4 regions of the Streptomyces sp. NPDC054770 genome follow, and region 1 is predicted to be linked to each of the others. Evidence: riboswitches for the same ligand, from Rfam matches in the RefSeq annotation. Region 1 holds a riboswitch; each other region holds the start of a gene.

Region 1 (3,629 bases):
ACCGACACCCCCAACGGGGGCAGCGACAGCAGCAGTTGCCGCAGCCACCGCCGCGAGGTGTACGTCGCCGCCACCGCGAGCCCGCCGCCGAGGAGCACCGCCAGCAGCAGCGCCGCACCGGTCAGCTGGAGTGTCTGCGGCAGCGCGTCGGCCAGCGTGGCGGTCACCGGGCGGCCCGTGGAGACGGCGTCGCCGAAGTCCCCGCGCACCGCCCGGCCCAGATACTCGGCGTACTGGACCAGCACCGGCTTGTCGAAGCCGTACTCGTGCCGCAGCCTGGCGAGTTGGGCCGGATCCGTCTGACCCGAGTCCATTCCGGCCCCGGCCATCGCGGAGACCGGGTCACCGGGCAGGAAGTCCAGGACCAGGAACGACACGGTGTAGGCCGCCCACAGCACTCCGACCGCCTGCGCCAGCCTTTTGATCACATAGCGGCGCATCCGCTAGCCGATCCAGGTGTCGTGCAGCTGGACGCGGCTGCCGGAGTCGAATGTCAGGTCGTGCACCTTGTTCGAGACGCCGAGCTGGGTCTGGAGCTCCACCACCGGCACGTTGTACGCGTTCCGCACGATCAACCGCTGTGCCTCGGCGACCAGTTGTCTGCGCTTCGCGGTGTCCGGGGTCGCGGCCTGCGCGGCAAGGGCCGTGTCCAGCGAACTGGCGGGAAAGCGGTAGAAGTTGGCCAGCCGGGTGGAGAAGGAGCTGCGCAGGATGTCCGGGTCGGCGCGGGTCGCGTTCCCCCACACCACGTCGAAGTCACCCGACTGGAGCGTGGTGGCGAACTGGGTGACCGGGAGCTGCTTGAGCACCACGTCGATCCCGACGGCCTTGAGCTGCTGCTGGACCAGCTCCAGCGCGGGCTGGTTGGTGGCCGCGTTGGGGAACCAGGTGATGGTCAGGCTCAGCTTCTTGCCGGCTTTGGTGCGGATGCCGTCGCCGCTCGCCTGCCAACCGGCCTCGTCCAGCAGGGACTTGGCCTTGGCCGCGTCGAAGGCGAGGTCAGTGGAGAGGTCGGTGTAGTCGGGCGTGGTGTGCGCCAGGACGCTGGTCGCCGGCTGGGTGCCGGTGGGGAAGACGGTGTCGGCGATCTGCTTGCGGTCGACGGCGGCCAGGATCGCCTGGCGCACCTTCGCGTCCTTCAGCAGGGGCCGCGAGTTGTTCAGCCCCAGACCGAACACCACACCGGGGTTGGCCCGGTTCTGCAGGGCGACCTGGCCGCCCTTGAGCGCCGCCTCGTTGGCCTTGCCGACGCTGCTGATCACGTCCACCTGCCCGGACTGGAGGCTGCCGGCCCGCACCCCGGCCTCGGGCACGACCTTGAACACCAGCTTGTCCAGGTAGGCCTCGCCCTTCTTCGACCACAGCGAGGAGCCCCAGTCGTATCCGGTGCGCTTGTCCAGGGTGATCGACTGGTTCTGCACGTACTGCTTGAGCACGAACGGCCCGGACCCGACCACCCCGTCGCTGCACTTCTGCTGCGGGGTCTTCTTGACGCTCGCCGAGGACTCGATGCCCAGCGAGTGGGTCGAAGTCGCCTGCAGGAACTGGGCGTTGGGCTGCTTGAAGGTCACCTTGACGGTGAGCGGGTCGACCACGGTGGTGCTCTTGACGCCGCTCAGATAGCCCTCGGCGAGGGTGCCCAGGGCGCCGAGGTTCGGCACCGCGTCGAAGTTGTCCTTGACCACCTGCGCGGTCAGCTTCGACCCGTCGCTGAAGGTGACCCCCGGGCGCAGGTGGAAAGTGAACGTCGTCGCGTCGGCGCTGATGTCCCAGCTCTTGGCGAGCCACGGCACGATCTTGCCGGTCTTCGGGTCCTGGTCGGTCAGGGAGTCCACGATCTGGCGCACCGAGTAGATGGTCTCGTTGCTGGCGACCTGCTGCGGATCCACGCAGCCGGAGTCGGAGCCCACCGCGAAGGTCAGGGTGCCGCCGGACTTCGCCGGGCCGCTTTTGCCGCCGGAGCCGTCGTCGCCCGAACCGCACGCGGTCAGCAGGACGCTGGTGGTCAGGAGCGCGGCCAGGGGCGCCCATCGGGAGGGTCTGAAATCCGGGAGTGCAGTCACGGAGGGAGTTCTCCTACTCGTGTCACCCGGCACGGGGTGCCGGGCTACGGGGCAGCGAGGCACGGCCGTGCAGGGGCGTGCGGCCCCGGCCGGATCGGAACCGGCCGGGGTGGCGCTGTGCAGAGACAAGGGGGTGGCAGGCAGACGGCACCGGGAACCGGTGGCGCGGGGGAAGGGCGGCGCGAAGGGGCCGTGGCCGGTGACAGGGGGTCAACCGGCGGCAGCCGGGCCGGTCAGACCCGACAGAGGCAGCTGGTCGAGCGCTTCAGATCGATGTGGCGCCGACGCGAGAGCCGGGAGTACGCCGAGGCGTCGGCGAGGGAGACAGCCGGATCGTCGCTGTGCCGCATACCGGTCCTCCCTTCTCCGGCCCCGGTCACGGGGCCACGCGCTTGCGGGAGTCGTCGCTGACCCCGCCGGGCTTTCACCTGGAGCACCCCACCGCGTGGGAGGGTTGCCGGTCAACGAGCCAGGGCTTGACGCTGACACTCAATGCCGTTGGCGATCGTACGGACCGGTTTTGTCGTACGTCAATGCCGGGACGCATGGTGGACGCACCTTGTGCCGTGTGCTTTGATCCGGCCATGGAGACCGCAGGTCAGGCACGCACCGTGCGGCTGGACCCGTTCTGGGCGGGCCGCCGCGCCGATCAGTTCGACCAGACCTGTCGCTGACCACTCGCGCTCCCTTCACCCTTCTCCAGCCGCGCACACGCCGTCGCCGTGCGGCCGTTCCCGCCCCTGTGCGTCCCAACTCGTCGTGACTTGCCGGAAAGAGAGGCATGGCCGTCAACAGCACCGCTCCGACAGGGGCGTTCGCCGCGCTGCGGGTCCGTGACTACCGGATCTACTGGAGCACCGGCCTGGTGTCCAACATCGGCAGCGCCATGCAGGGCGTCGCGCTGGACTGGTTCGTCCTGACGCTCACCCACAGCGGAACCGCGCTCGGCTGGGTCGCCGGGCTGCAGTTCGCCCCCGTGCTGCTGTTCGGCCTGTGGGGTGGGGTCCTTGCCGACCGCCACGACCGCCGGACCCTGCTGCTGTGGACGCAGACGCTGTACGCGGGCCAGGCACTGCTCCTGACGGTCATCGTGTTCTCCGGCCATGCCGCGCTGTGGCTGCTGTACGTCCTGTCCTTCGGACTGGGCTGCGTGTTCACGGTGGAGAACCCGGCACGCCTGTCCTTCGTCACCGAGCTGGTCGGACGGGCACTGATCCCGAAGGCCGCGGGTCTGAACATCCTGTCCCTGAACGCCGCCCGCCTGATCGGTCCGGCGATCGCCGGTGTGCTGATCGGGGCGATCGGCACCGGCTGGGTCTTCGCCCTCAACGCGGTGTCCTTCACCGTCGTCCTCGCGGGTCTGCTTTCGATCCGGCCACGGGCGCGGGCGGCCCGGGAGACGCGCGCCGTCTCCCGGCCGCCGTGGACCGGGGCGGGCGCGGAGGGGCTGCGCTATGTGGCGGCCCGGCCCGAACTCGTCGGCGTGTTCACCGTCTTCGGCCTGACCGCCACCTTCGCGGTCAACTTCCCCACCACGCTGACCCTGTTCGCCGGGCGCGTCTTCGA
Region 2 (3,629 bases), on a different contig from region 1:
GATCCCGTGACCCACCGCGGTCAGGCAGAGGGCGAGCATCAGGCGGCTGATCGCCCCGTAGAGGATGTACGTGCCGCTGACCGCGACGGTCGGGTCGATCGGATGGTCCGCGGCGATGACCGCACCGCCTTCCAGCCCGCTGGAGACCAGCGTGACCGTCGCGTAGACCAGTCCGGTCGCGAAGGCCATCGAGCCGATCCATTCGCGGGCCGGGTCGGCCCGTTTGACCAGTTCACGGAAGGCCGTCACGAACACGACGACGAACGCCAGTCCGACGATCTGGAGCAGCAACCTGGTCAGGACGTTCGAGTCCGGCGGCGAACCGGAGTAGACGAAGTAGAGCGGTACGTCGACGATGAAGGCGGCCGCGGCGGTGATGGCGGCGAGGCCGGTCAGGCGCCTCGCGAGGGTCTCGTTCATGGGTGTGTCCCCCGGTTCCCGGTGTCGGATTCCTCGTCGGCCCGTTGCCGACTACCTGAATCCTGGCGTTCACGACGCTTCCCGTCGCTGGGCCTGGACACCGGACCCGGGGGTGGTCCTGCCGACACCCCCCCGCGGGTGGGTCAGCTCACCGCCGGGACACAGCGGCCGTCCTCCGTGCGGTACGACCACTTCGCGCCGTCGGTCACCAGTTCCCGCACCGCCGTCACGAAGCGCTCCACGTGCTCGTCCGGCGTGCCCGCGCCGAAGCTCACCCGGATGGCGTTCAGGGACTTCTCGCCCGGTGCCGCCTCCGGCGCCCCGCACTCGCCCTGGGTCTGCGGGTCGGAGCCCAGCAGGGTCCTGACCAGCGGGTGGGCACAGAAGAGGCCGTCGCGGACGCCGATGCCGTACTCGGCGGAGAGGGCGGCGGCGAAGTGGGAGCTGTTCCAGCCGTCGACCACGAAGCTGATCACTCCGACGCGCGGGGCGTCGTCGCCGAAGAGGGAGAGGACCCGGACCTCGGGAACCTCGGCCAGCCCGGCCCGCACCTTCTCGATCAGGTGCTGCTCGCGGGCGACCAGGGTGTCGAAGCCGGCCTCGGTGAGCGCCTTGCAGGCGGAGGCGATGGAGTAGGCGCCGATGACGTTCGGGGAGCCCGCCTCGTGCCGCGCCGCGCTCTCGTGCCACTCCACGGCCACTCCCCCGTCCTCCCGCCGGGTGACCTTGCGGCTGGCGCCGCCGCCCGCGAGGTAGGGCTCGGCGGCCTGCAGCCAGTCGGCGCGGCCGGCCAGGACGCCGGAGCCGAAGGGGGCGTAGAGCTTGTGGCCGGAGAAGGCGACCCAGTCGACGTCCAGGTCCCGGACGGACACGGGGTGGTGCGGGGCCAGCTGGGCGGCGTCCAGGACGATCCGGGCACCGTGCGCGTGCGCGGCGGCCGCCAGCTCCCGTACCGGCCACAGCTCGCCGGTGACGTTGGAGGCGCCGGTGACGCAGACCAGGGCCGGGCCGTAGGGGTCGCGGTCGGCGAGAGCACGCTCCAGGGTCTCGACGGCCTGCCGCGGGGTGCGGGGCGCGTTGAGGTAGGTGACCCGGGCGTCCTTCCAGGGGAGCAGGCTCGCGTGGTGCTCGGTCTCGAAGACGAAGACCTGGCAGTCGGCGGGGACGGCGGCGGCGAGCAGGTTGAGGGAGTCGGTGGTGGAGCGGGTGAAGATCAGCTGGTCGTCGGGGCGGCAGTCGAGGAACTCGGCGACGGTGTTCCGGGCGTTCTCGAAGAGGTCGGTCGACAGCTGGGAGAGGTAGCCGGCACCGCGGTGGACGCTGCCGTAGTAGGGCGCGTACGCCGCCACGTCGTCCCAGACCCGCTGGAGGGCGGGGGCGCTGGCCGCGTAGTCGAGGGCGGCGTAGGTGACCTCGCCGCCGGTGACGAGCGGGACGGTGACATCCCGGCCCAGAACGGGCAGTGGGGCACAAAGGGACTGGGCGGCGGCAGCGGTGGTGACAGACATGGCGAACTCCTGTGAGAGCTGAGCGAAATCGCCGGGCCGGACGGACGGTGCGTCGACGGCACGGGGAAAGGTGAAAGGGGTGTGCGGAGGCGGGGCTCGACGCCCTATCGCATTCGCTTGCTCACAGAGGACTCCCTCGACGACCAGGACCCCTGGGCTGTGCCTGCTCGAAGAAGCGTGAGGGGTCCGCGCTTGCCGTAGACCTCGCTGCCTACGACCTGGTCTTCACCCGGGGCACCCCGCCACGGACGGAGGGTTGCCGGACAGTCGGCCGGGGCCTCATGACTGTCACTCATGACCTGGGAAGAAACGTAAGTGAAGTGATCGCCGCCGCGCAACTCCTGTCCGGATGACGGAACACCGCCAGAAACCGACGCCGGCTCGGCACCGCCGGGAAGGCCGTGTGCGGTTGCGCGCCGTTGCGGCGGAAAATCACGACCGCCCAACGGAAGAGACCGGCAGAGGACGCGACGGAAAGAGGAAGCGGCGACGGCTCCCGCGCGAAGTGGGGCACCGCCGGGAAGGCCGGTGTTGTTGCTCGCCGTTGCGGCGGAGAAGAAGGTGATGCCGGTCCGAATTCATCGGCACCGACGCCGGACTCCTCTTTCCGCCGCAACGGCGATCGGCCACGACGGCGTAGTCCGGCGGTGCCGTACCGTGCCTGAGCCCGCCGACCGCGGCCCCTACCTGTTCGTCGCCGCCGCCCAGCGCTCCAGCGCCCGCTTGGCGGCGCCCGAGTCGATCGACTCCGCCGCCTTGGCCATGCCCGTCCGGAGCTGTTCGGCCAGGGTCCCCGTGCCGGGGTCAAGGGCCACCAGGGCCGCCGCCGAGTTCAGCAGGACCGCGTCCCGTACCGGGCCCGGCTCGCCGTCCAGGAGGCGGCGGGCGACCTCCGCGTTGTACGACGGGTCGCCGCCCCGCAGCGCCTCCACGGGGACCAGGTCGATGCCGGCGTCGCGGGGGTCGAAGGTCTCCTCCGTGACCTTGCCGTCGCGGACGATCCAGACGTGGGACGTGGCCGTCGTCGTGAGTTCGTCGAGGCCGTCGTCGCCGCGGAAGACCAGGGAGGAGTTGCCGCGTTCCGCGAAGACGCCCGCCACGACCGGGGCCATGCGCGGGTCCGCGACGCCCACGGCCTGGGCGCGCACCCGCGCGGGGTTGGTCAGCGGGCCGAGGATGTTGAAGACCGTGCGGATGCCCAGCTGGCCGCGCGCGGCGCCCGCGTAGCGCAGCGCCGGGTGGAACTTGATGGCGAAGCAGAAGGTGATGCCGGCCTCCTCGGCGACCTCGGCGACCCGCTGCGGGGTCAGGTCGAGGTTGACGCCGAGCTTCTCCAGGACGTCCGAGGCCCCGGACGCGGAGGAGGCCGCGCGGTTGCCGTGCTTGACGACCTTCGCCCCGGTGCCGGCCACCACCAGCGCCGACATCGTGGAGATGTTGACCGTCTTCGCGCCGTCCCCGCCGGTGCCGACGATGTCGACCGTGCGGCCCGGCACCTCGATGACGTTGGCGTGGTCGTACATCGTGCGGACGAGACCGTTGATCTCCTCGACCGTCTCGCCCTTCGCCCGCAGGGCGACGACGAAGCCCGCGATCTGGGCGTCGGTCGCCTGGCCGCGCATGATCTGGTCCATCGCCCAGGCGGTCGCGTCGGCGCTCTGGTCCTGGCCGTACAGCAGCGCGTTCAGTACCTCGGGCCAG
Region 3 (3,629 bases), on a different contig from region 1:
CCGCGTTCGAACTGGGTGAGGGCGGGGCGGATCAGATGGCCGCGGGCCAGCCGCAGCTGGGCCGTGCGGTAGATCGCGGCGGACATCCGGCCGAGGGCCTGGCCGTCCTGGTGGCGGTGTTTGCGGACCCCCACGTCGACCTGCGCCAGCGCGTCGAGCCCCACCAGGTGCAGGGCGTCGACCAGCATGCCCAGCTCCACGCCGTAGCCGACCGGGAAGGGAAGCTGTTCGAGCAGGGTGCGGCGGGCCGCGTACTCGCCGCCGAGCGGCTGGACGAAACCGGCCAGCTGCGGCCAGTGCATGTTCAGCAGCGGGCGGGCCATCAGTTCGGTGACCCGGCCGCCCTGTCCGGCGGCGCCGCCGAGCGGGCGGTCGTACATCGCCTTGACCAGGTCCACGTCCGGATCGGTGAGGAGCGGGCCGACGATGCCGGTGACGAAGTCGGAGGAGAAGTCGCGCAGGTCGGCGTCGATGAAGCAGACGATGTCCCCGGAGGTGACCAGGAGCGAGCGCCACAGGACCTCGCCCTTGCCGGGGACGGCGGGAATGCGGGGCAGGATCGCGTCACGGTGCACGACGCGGGCGCTGGCCGCCGCGGCGACGGCCGCGGTGCGGTCGGTGGAGCCGGAGTCGACGACCACGATCTCGTCGACGAGCGGCACCTGCTGCATGAGGTCATGGCGGATGATCGCGACGATGTCGCCGACGGTCTCCTCCTCGTTGAGCGCGGGCAGCACGACGCTGACCGTCTGCCCGGAGGACCGTTTGGCTGCCATCACCTTGTGCAGGGGACGGTCGGTCACGGACCAGGAGCGGGTGGCCAGCCAGCGCTCGACTTCTTCCAGCACGGTCAGCGGCTCCTCACTGTCACGGTCACACGACGAGGTGTGATCCATCTCGCGGTTCGGACGACTCACTCAACTGTCCTGGCCTTCGGTTACAGTCTTGAACAACGCCGATGACCATCGCATGTCCTGGGGTCACCCGGCGTTGACAACCGCATACAGCTCATCCAGAGGGGCAGAGGGAAACGGCCCGTTGAAGCCCCGGCAACCCTCCAGTCGGTTACTCGTAGATCGCCGATCAGTGTCGATCGCTCGCGAGGCTCCCGGCTAGGGAAGGTGCCAAATCCGTCTCACGGCGAGATGCGTCGTGAGGAAGATGAGGAGAAAGGGCCTCGCCTCACATGGCTGTGCAGACTGTTGCAAGCACCACGGAATCCACCGTCGACCTCGGTCCCGCCACCGCTCTGAGCTGCCGCGAGTGCGGTCACCGGGTGCCGCTCGGCCCGGTGTTCGCCTGCGAGGAGTGTTTCGGCCCGCTGGAGATCGCGTACGACTTCTCGGCCTACGACACCGAGGAGCTCCGCAAGCGGATCGAAGCGGGTCCCGCGAACATCTGGCGCTACGCGCCGCTGCTGCCCGTCCCCGCGGACGTGGCGACCAAGCCGAACATCAACCCCGGCTGGACCAAGCTCGTCCAGGCCGACAACCTCGCGCGCGAGCTGGGCGTCGACGCCGGCAAGCTCTTCGTGAAGGACGACTCCGGCAACCCGACGCACTCCTTCAAGGATCGCGTCGTCGCCCAGGCCATCGAGGCCGCCCGTGCCTTCGACTTCACCACCCTCTCCTGCTCCTCCACCGGCAACCTGGCCGGCGCGGTCGGTGCCGCCGCCGCCCGGGCCGGCTTCCGCTCCTGCGTGTTCATCCCGCACGACCTGGAGCAGGGCAAGGTCGTCATGGCCGCGGTCTACGGCGGCGAGCTCGTCGGCATCGAGGGCAACTACGACGACGTGAACCGTTTCTGCTCCGAGCTGATCGGCGACCCGGCCGGCGAGGGCTGGGGCTTCGTCAACGTCAACCTGCGGCCGTACTACGCGGAGGGCTCCAAGACCCTGGCGTACGAGATCTGCGAGCAGCTCGGCTGGCAGATCCCGGACCAGCTGGTGATCCCGATCGCCTCCGGCTCGCAGCTCACGAAGATCGACAAGGGTCTGCAGGAGCTGATCAAGCTCGGTCTTGTCGAGGACAAGCCGTACAAGATCTTCGGTGCCCAGGCCGAGGGGTGCTCGCCGGTGTCGGTGGCCTACAAGGAGGGCCACGACGTGGTCCGCCCGCAGAAGCCGAACACCATCGCCAAGTCGCTCGCCATCGGCAACCCGGCCGACGGGCCGTACGTCCTCGACATCGCGCGGCGCACCGGCGGCGCGGTGGAGGACGTGAACGACGAGCAGGTCGTCGACGCGATCAAGCTGCTCGCGCGGACCGAGGGAATCTTCGCGGAAACCGCCGGCGGGGTGACGGTTGGAGTCACCAAGAAGCTCATTGAGAATGGGTTGATTGATCCGGCGAAGACGGTCGTTGTACTCAACACCGGTGATGGACTGAAGACGCTGGACGCCGTCGCGGGTACCGGGCTCACCGCGACCATTCGCCCGAATCTGGAGTCTTTCCGCGAAGCCGGGCTCGCCTGAGTCCCCCGAGAAATAGGGCGTTGCCCAGACCGGAGGTAAAAACGTGAGCGTCACCGTTCGCATCCCCACCATCCTGCGCACCTACACCGGCGGCCAGGCCGAAGTCACCGCCGAAGGCGCCACCCTCGGCGAGGTCATCTCCGACCTGGAGAAGAAGCACACCGGGATCTCCGCGCGCGTCCTGGACGACCAGGGCAAGCTGCGCCGGTTCGTCAATGTGTACGTCAATGACGACGACGTGCGGTTCGAGCAGGGCCTGGAGACCGTCACCCCGGACGGGGCCGGCGTCTCCATCATCCCGGCCGTCGCCGGCGGCTGACCCGCCGACCCGCTGACCTGCATGACAGGCTGATCGAATGACCGAACATTACCTTCGGTAACGCCGATCACCGAGTGTTCATCCGATTGCCCCCTCCGTGAGAGAAGTGGAGGGGGCAATTCTGTGGGGTTGAGCGCGGTAGAGTTGGGGAACGCGGTCCCGATCTCCAGGTCGGAAGCCCCGAATTCATACCGCAGGCCCGACAAGAAGTAGCCAAAGTGCACGGGTTGAATGCGGCTTTTGTGGCCTTTATAGAGCCCGACTTGCCCTGAATTCGGCCGAATTCTCGCTACATTCCGGACCGCGCCCGTCCAGAATTCTCGTCCGATTGACCTGTTGCAGAGGGCAGTTGGACAGATACATTCAGCCGCGGTCGACGCGTTCCGGCGCACGCCCCCAACCATTGGGGGGTGAGGTCTGACCCGGATCCGCGAAGTGTGGATCTGTGCAAGGGCCAGTAATAGGGGAGTTAGGCATGGCTCAGGGCACCGTCAAGTGGTTCAACGCGGAGAAGGGGTACGGCTTCATCGCGGTCGACGGTGGTGCGGATGTTTTCGTCCACTACAGCGCGATCCAGATGGACGGGTACCGCACCCTGGAGGAGGGTCAGCGAGTCGATTTCGAGATCTCGCAGGGCCAGAAGGGGCCGCAGGCGGACATGGTCCGGCTGGCGACCGGCTGAAGCACGCGCCGACTGACAGCGACGTTCTTCTGTACTTCTTCGAAGGGCTCGTGCCTCCCGGGGTACGGGCCCTTCGGCATGTCCGAGCACCTCTTCGCCACCTCTTCGGCCCCTCTTCATTCACCTCTTCGCCCGTCTCTCCGCCCCTCTCTTCG
Region 4 (3,629 bases), on a different contig from region 1:
AAGTTCTGGAAGACGAAGCCGATCCGGCTGCGCTGGGCCAGGATGGCGCGCTCGCTCAGCTCCTTCAGCCGGTCGCCCTGCCGCTTCACGCCGATCGGCTCGCCGTTGACGCTGACGTGGCCGATCTCGGGCTTCTCCAGGTGGTTGACGACCCGCAGCAGGGTGGACTTGCCGGAGCCGGACGGGCCCAGGATGACGGTGACCTCGCCGGGACGGATGGTCAGGTCGATGCCGTCCAGGACGCGGTGGGCGCCGTACCACTTGTGGACGTCGTGGATCTCCAGGGCGGCGGGGGCCGTCTCCAGAGTGTCGGTGCTGCTCATACGGCGGTCTCCCGGCGGATGCGGGCGCGCAGGTCGGTGAGGCCGGTGCGCAGCTTCTGGAGGGGCGTCGGCGGCAGCGTGCGGGTGGCGCCGCGGGCGTAGTACCGCTCGACGTAGAACTGGATCACGGAGACGACGCTGGTCAGGATCAGGTACCAGACGGTGACCACCAGGAGCAGCGGCACGATGTCGCCCGGGTAGGTGGAGCCCATGGTCTGCGCGGTGCCGAAGAGGTCGAGCAGCGAGACGTAGAAGACCAGCGAGGTGCTCTTGATCAGGCCGATGAGCTGGTTGACGTAGTTCGGGGTGATCGACCGCAGCGCCTGCGGGAACACGATCCGGCGGAACTGGTAGCCCTTGGGCAGGCCGAGCGCGGCGGCCGCCTCGTGCTGGCCCTGGTCCACGGAGAGGATGCCGCCGCGGACCACCTCGGCCGCGTAGGCGGCCTCGTTGAGGCTGAGGCCGATGACGGCGACCACCATGTCGGTGGCGAGCTTCGACTCGTCGAAGGAGAAGAAGGCCGGTCCGAAGGGGACGCCGATGCTCAACGTCTTGTACAGGGCGCTGAAGTTGTAGAGGAACAGCAAGACCACGATGAGCGGGATGGAGCGCAGCGCCCATACGTAGGTCCAGCTGACCGCGCGCAGCACCGGGCTCTTGGAGAGCCGGGCCAGGGCGAGCAGGATGCCGCCGAGGAGGCCCAACACCGCGCTGTAGGCGGCGACTTCGAGGGTGATGACCAGCCCGTCGAGGATGGTCGGCCGCAGGAACCAGTAGCCGAAGCGGTCCCACTGGTAGAAGGGGTTGGACACCAGTCCGTGCACGAACTGGACGGCCAGGACCAGGACGACGGCGGTGGCGATCCACCGTCCCGGCCTGCGCAGTGGCAGAACTCGCTGTGCGGCGAGGGGTCTTGACGGTTCGTCGGCGGCGGGGGGTGCCTCGGGGGCGATCGTGGCGCCTGGGGGTTCACTCATGGCGGGCTCCGGCGGAGTCGGACACCCACGTGTCCCACGGCGGGGGCCGCGCACCGTACCGTGTTCGGGCACGGCACGGTGCGCGGGGGCGCGCGGGACACGGGGCTGGGCGGACGGCGGCACACCGGGCGGCCGGTGTTTCGACGGGGACGCTGGGGTGCGAAGCTGCGGGAGATCGGCGGAAAGGCCTGGTCAGACCCGACAGCGGGCACAGCCCGGTGCGGTACACGCGCTACACAGGGCGCTGTTGACACGGAGCAGATCGACGGCGCGGTCGGCGACGAGCGGGCTCGGGTACGGGCGTACGCAGCCCACGGCGCGGCGCTGGGCCGTCCTGGAAGCTGCGTACATGTCCGTCACCTGTCACTGTCGAGCCGGCCCCGGGGGCCTCGCGCTTACCGAATCGTCGCTTGCCGAAACGTCGTCGGTCCGGTCGTCACCTGGGGCACCCCACCGCGATGCGAGGGTTGCCGGTCAGCAAGCCAGGGCTTGACGCTGACGCTCTTGACCGTTCTGGTCCGTAAGTAACGCAGTTGCCCGAACGAATGTCAACGCCTGTCCGACTGGCGGGACGGTTCGGGCCGCTCTCACCTGCGCGGAACGCCGGGAGCGTCCGCTGCGTGGCCCGCCCAGTCCAGGATCTGGACGGCCGCGCCGGCGGCTTCCAGGCCCTGGCAACGGCCGTGGTGACGGCGGGCGATGCCGTCGAGGTCGAGGTGGGCACCGAAGGCCGGGTGGGCCGCCAGCCGCCGGGCGTAGGCCCACAGCACCGGGTGGCCGGCGATGGCGTGCACGGCGGTGGCGTCCAGGTGGTTGCGGTGCACGGTGTCGAGTTGCACCAGGGTCACCCACAACTCGATGTCCGCGGCGGTGAGTTGACCGCCGACCAGGAACTCCACCCCGGTCAGCCGGCGTTCCAGGTCGGCCAGGGCGGCGAGCAGCACCGCCAGCGCCTTTGGGTCGCCGCCCTCGCGGCCGGCCCGCTGGGCGGCCTGCTCGATGTCCTCGGCGCACAGCCGCTCGACGGCCTCGATCTCGGCCTCGGCGCCGCACGGGTAGAGCCGGGCGACGCCGTCCCCGAAGTGCCGGTCCAGGTCGCGCAGGATGTCCCGGCTGTGGGTGCTGACGATACGGCCGGACCAGTCGTCGCTGAAGACCGGCGCGAGGGCCGGTCCCGAGTAGTGGTGGGCGCTGGCCTCGTACAGCGGGCGCAGTGCCGGGTGGCTGCCGTCGGGACAGTCCGGGACGGCGGGGAGGAAGGTGACCGGACAACAGTCGTCCAGGGCCAGCAGGCTGTGGCCGACGGCGATCCGGAGGCCGTCCGGACACGCGGTGGACAGGTGCAGCCGGTAGCGGCGCGGCACGGCGTAGTGACCGCTGCGCGCGTCCCGGCCGATGCGGCCACGGAAGGCGGGGGCGGTGCGGACGGACGGCACGGCGGCGAGTGGAGTGATGGACATGCGTCTCCCCGGGGGCGGGCGGGCGCGCGGACGTACGCGCGGCGGAAGCGTTCGTCGGTGGGTGCTCGGCGAGCTCTGGTGAGTCCTGACGGATGGGCGCTCAGCCTCTGCGGCCGGTGGCGCCGCACATCCGCAGCAGGTCGAGGTGGCGGCGGGAGGTGAGCAGGGGGCCGGCCCAGGGCGCGGGGCTCTCGCGGCGCTGTCTGCCGGTGAGCGTGCGCAGGCGACCCATCTTTCCCTACCTTTTCACTAGGATTCTCTTCTGGAGTGTCGATCCGCCTCCGCCCGGCGTCAAGAGGGCGTCCACGCCTGGGACGCCCGGCCCCGGCCCGGCCCGGCCCCAGCCACGCCCAGGCCCCGACTTGCCGCCGGACGGAAGGGGCGGTGCCCTGGGGGACGGGGGGCCGAGTGACAGGAGCCGGAGCCGATGACCGAGCCCCCGGGTCCCGGGCCCGTGCCCGGCGCGGTGCCCGAGACCTTCGCGTTCCGCTGCGGGCGGTGCGGGCACGGCTGGGAGGCCACCTTCCAGGCGGTGTTCTTCACCGACCCGGTCGCCGATCCGGACCTGCAGAGCACCCTGGAGTACGTCGACGAGGCCGGCCGGGCCGTACCGTCGCCGCTCACGGACGCGGTGTGCCCGCGCTGCGGCAGCCGGCGGGTGCGGATCACGGCGACCGGATCCTGACGCTCACCCGAATGGCACGCGCGGGTGGTCGGCGCCGGTGGCCGGTGGTGGCGTGGAGGGACGTACCGCGTTCCCGAGGAGGCAGTCGCGATGACCCGTCCGTCCCGACCCGCGCGTGTTATCGCCACGGCCCTGGCCGCGGGGACCCTGTTCGCCACGGCGGCATGCACGGACGGCAGCGGCT

What was found. A riboswitch is a leader RNA that binds a small molecule or an ion and turns the genes downstream of it on or off. The one in region 1 is predicted to bind S-adenosylmethionine.
Region 2: another riboswitch for S-adenosylmethionine. It lies ahead of ACWGKQ_RS43720 (aminotransferase class V-fold PLP-dependent enzyme); the one in region 1 lies ahead of ACWGKQ_RS29615 (putative leader peptide).
Region 3: another riboswitch for S-adenosylmethionine. It lies ahead of thrC (threonine synthase); the one in region 1 lies ahead of ACWGKQ_RS29615 (putative leader peptide).
Region 4: another riboswitch for S-adenosylmethionine. It lies ahead of ACWGKQ_RS49035 (amino acid ABC transporter permease); the one in region 1 lies ahead of ACWGKQ_RS29615 (putative leader peptide).

The regions. Positions count from the first base shown of each region.
Region 1 is NZ_JBSHBL010000039.1:34,439-38,067, reverse strand. Features, by position in the region: gene ACWGKQ_RS29625 (ABC transporter permease) at 1-440, opposite strand, end outside; gene ACWGKQ_RS29620 (ABC transporter substrate-binding protein) at 444-2,063, opposite strand; gene ACWGKQ_RS29615 (putative leader peptide) at 2,297-2,413, opposite strand; SAM riboswitch class IV at 2,447-2,560, opposite strand; gene ACWGKQ_RS29610 (MFS transporter) at 2,845-3,629, shown strand, end outside.
Region 2 is NZ_JBSHBL010000087.1:14,819-18,447, reverse strand. Features, by position in the region: gene ACWGKQ_RS43725 (hypothetical protein) at 1-420, opposite strand, end outside; gene ACWGKQ_RS43720 (aminotransferase class V-fold PLP-dependent enzyme) at 564-1,928, opposite strand; SAM riboswitch class IV at 2,112-2,228, opposite strand; gene trpD (anthranilate phosphoribosyltransferase) at 2,612-3,629, opposite strand, start outside.
Region 3 is NZ_JBSHBL010000005.1:120,089-123,717, reverse strand. Features, by position in the region: gene ACWGKQ_RS07165 (glucosyl-3-phosphoglycerate synthase) at 1-848, opposite strand, end outside; SAM riboswitch class I at 1,006-1,168, shown strand; gene thrC (threonine synthase) at 1,187-2,473, shown strand; gene ACWGKQ_RS07155 (ubiquitin-like small modifier protein 1) at 2,517-2,792, shown strand; gene ACWGKQ_RS07150 (cold-shock protein) at 3,268-3,474, shown strand.
Region 4 is NZ_JBSHBL010000123.1:16,777-20,405, forward strand. Features, by position in the region: gene ACWGKQ_RS49030 (amino acid ABC transporter ATP-binding protein) at 1-323, opposite strand, end outside; gene ACWGKQ_RS49035 (amino acid ABC transporter permease) at 320-1,300, opposite strand; SAM riboswitch class IV at 1,687-1,810, opposite strand; gene ACWGKQ_RS49040 (glutathione S-transferase C-terminal domain-containing protein) at 1,888-2,760, opposite strand; gene ACWGKQ_RS49045 (hypothetical protein) at 2,861-2,992, opposite strand; gene ACWGKQ_RS49050 (hypothetical protein) at 3,188-3,445, shown strand; gene ACWGKQ_RS49055 (hypothetical protein) at 3,536-3,629, shown strand, end outside.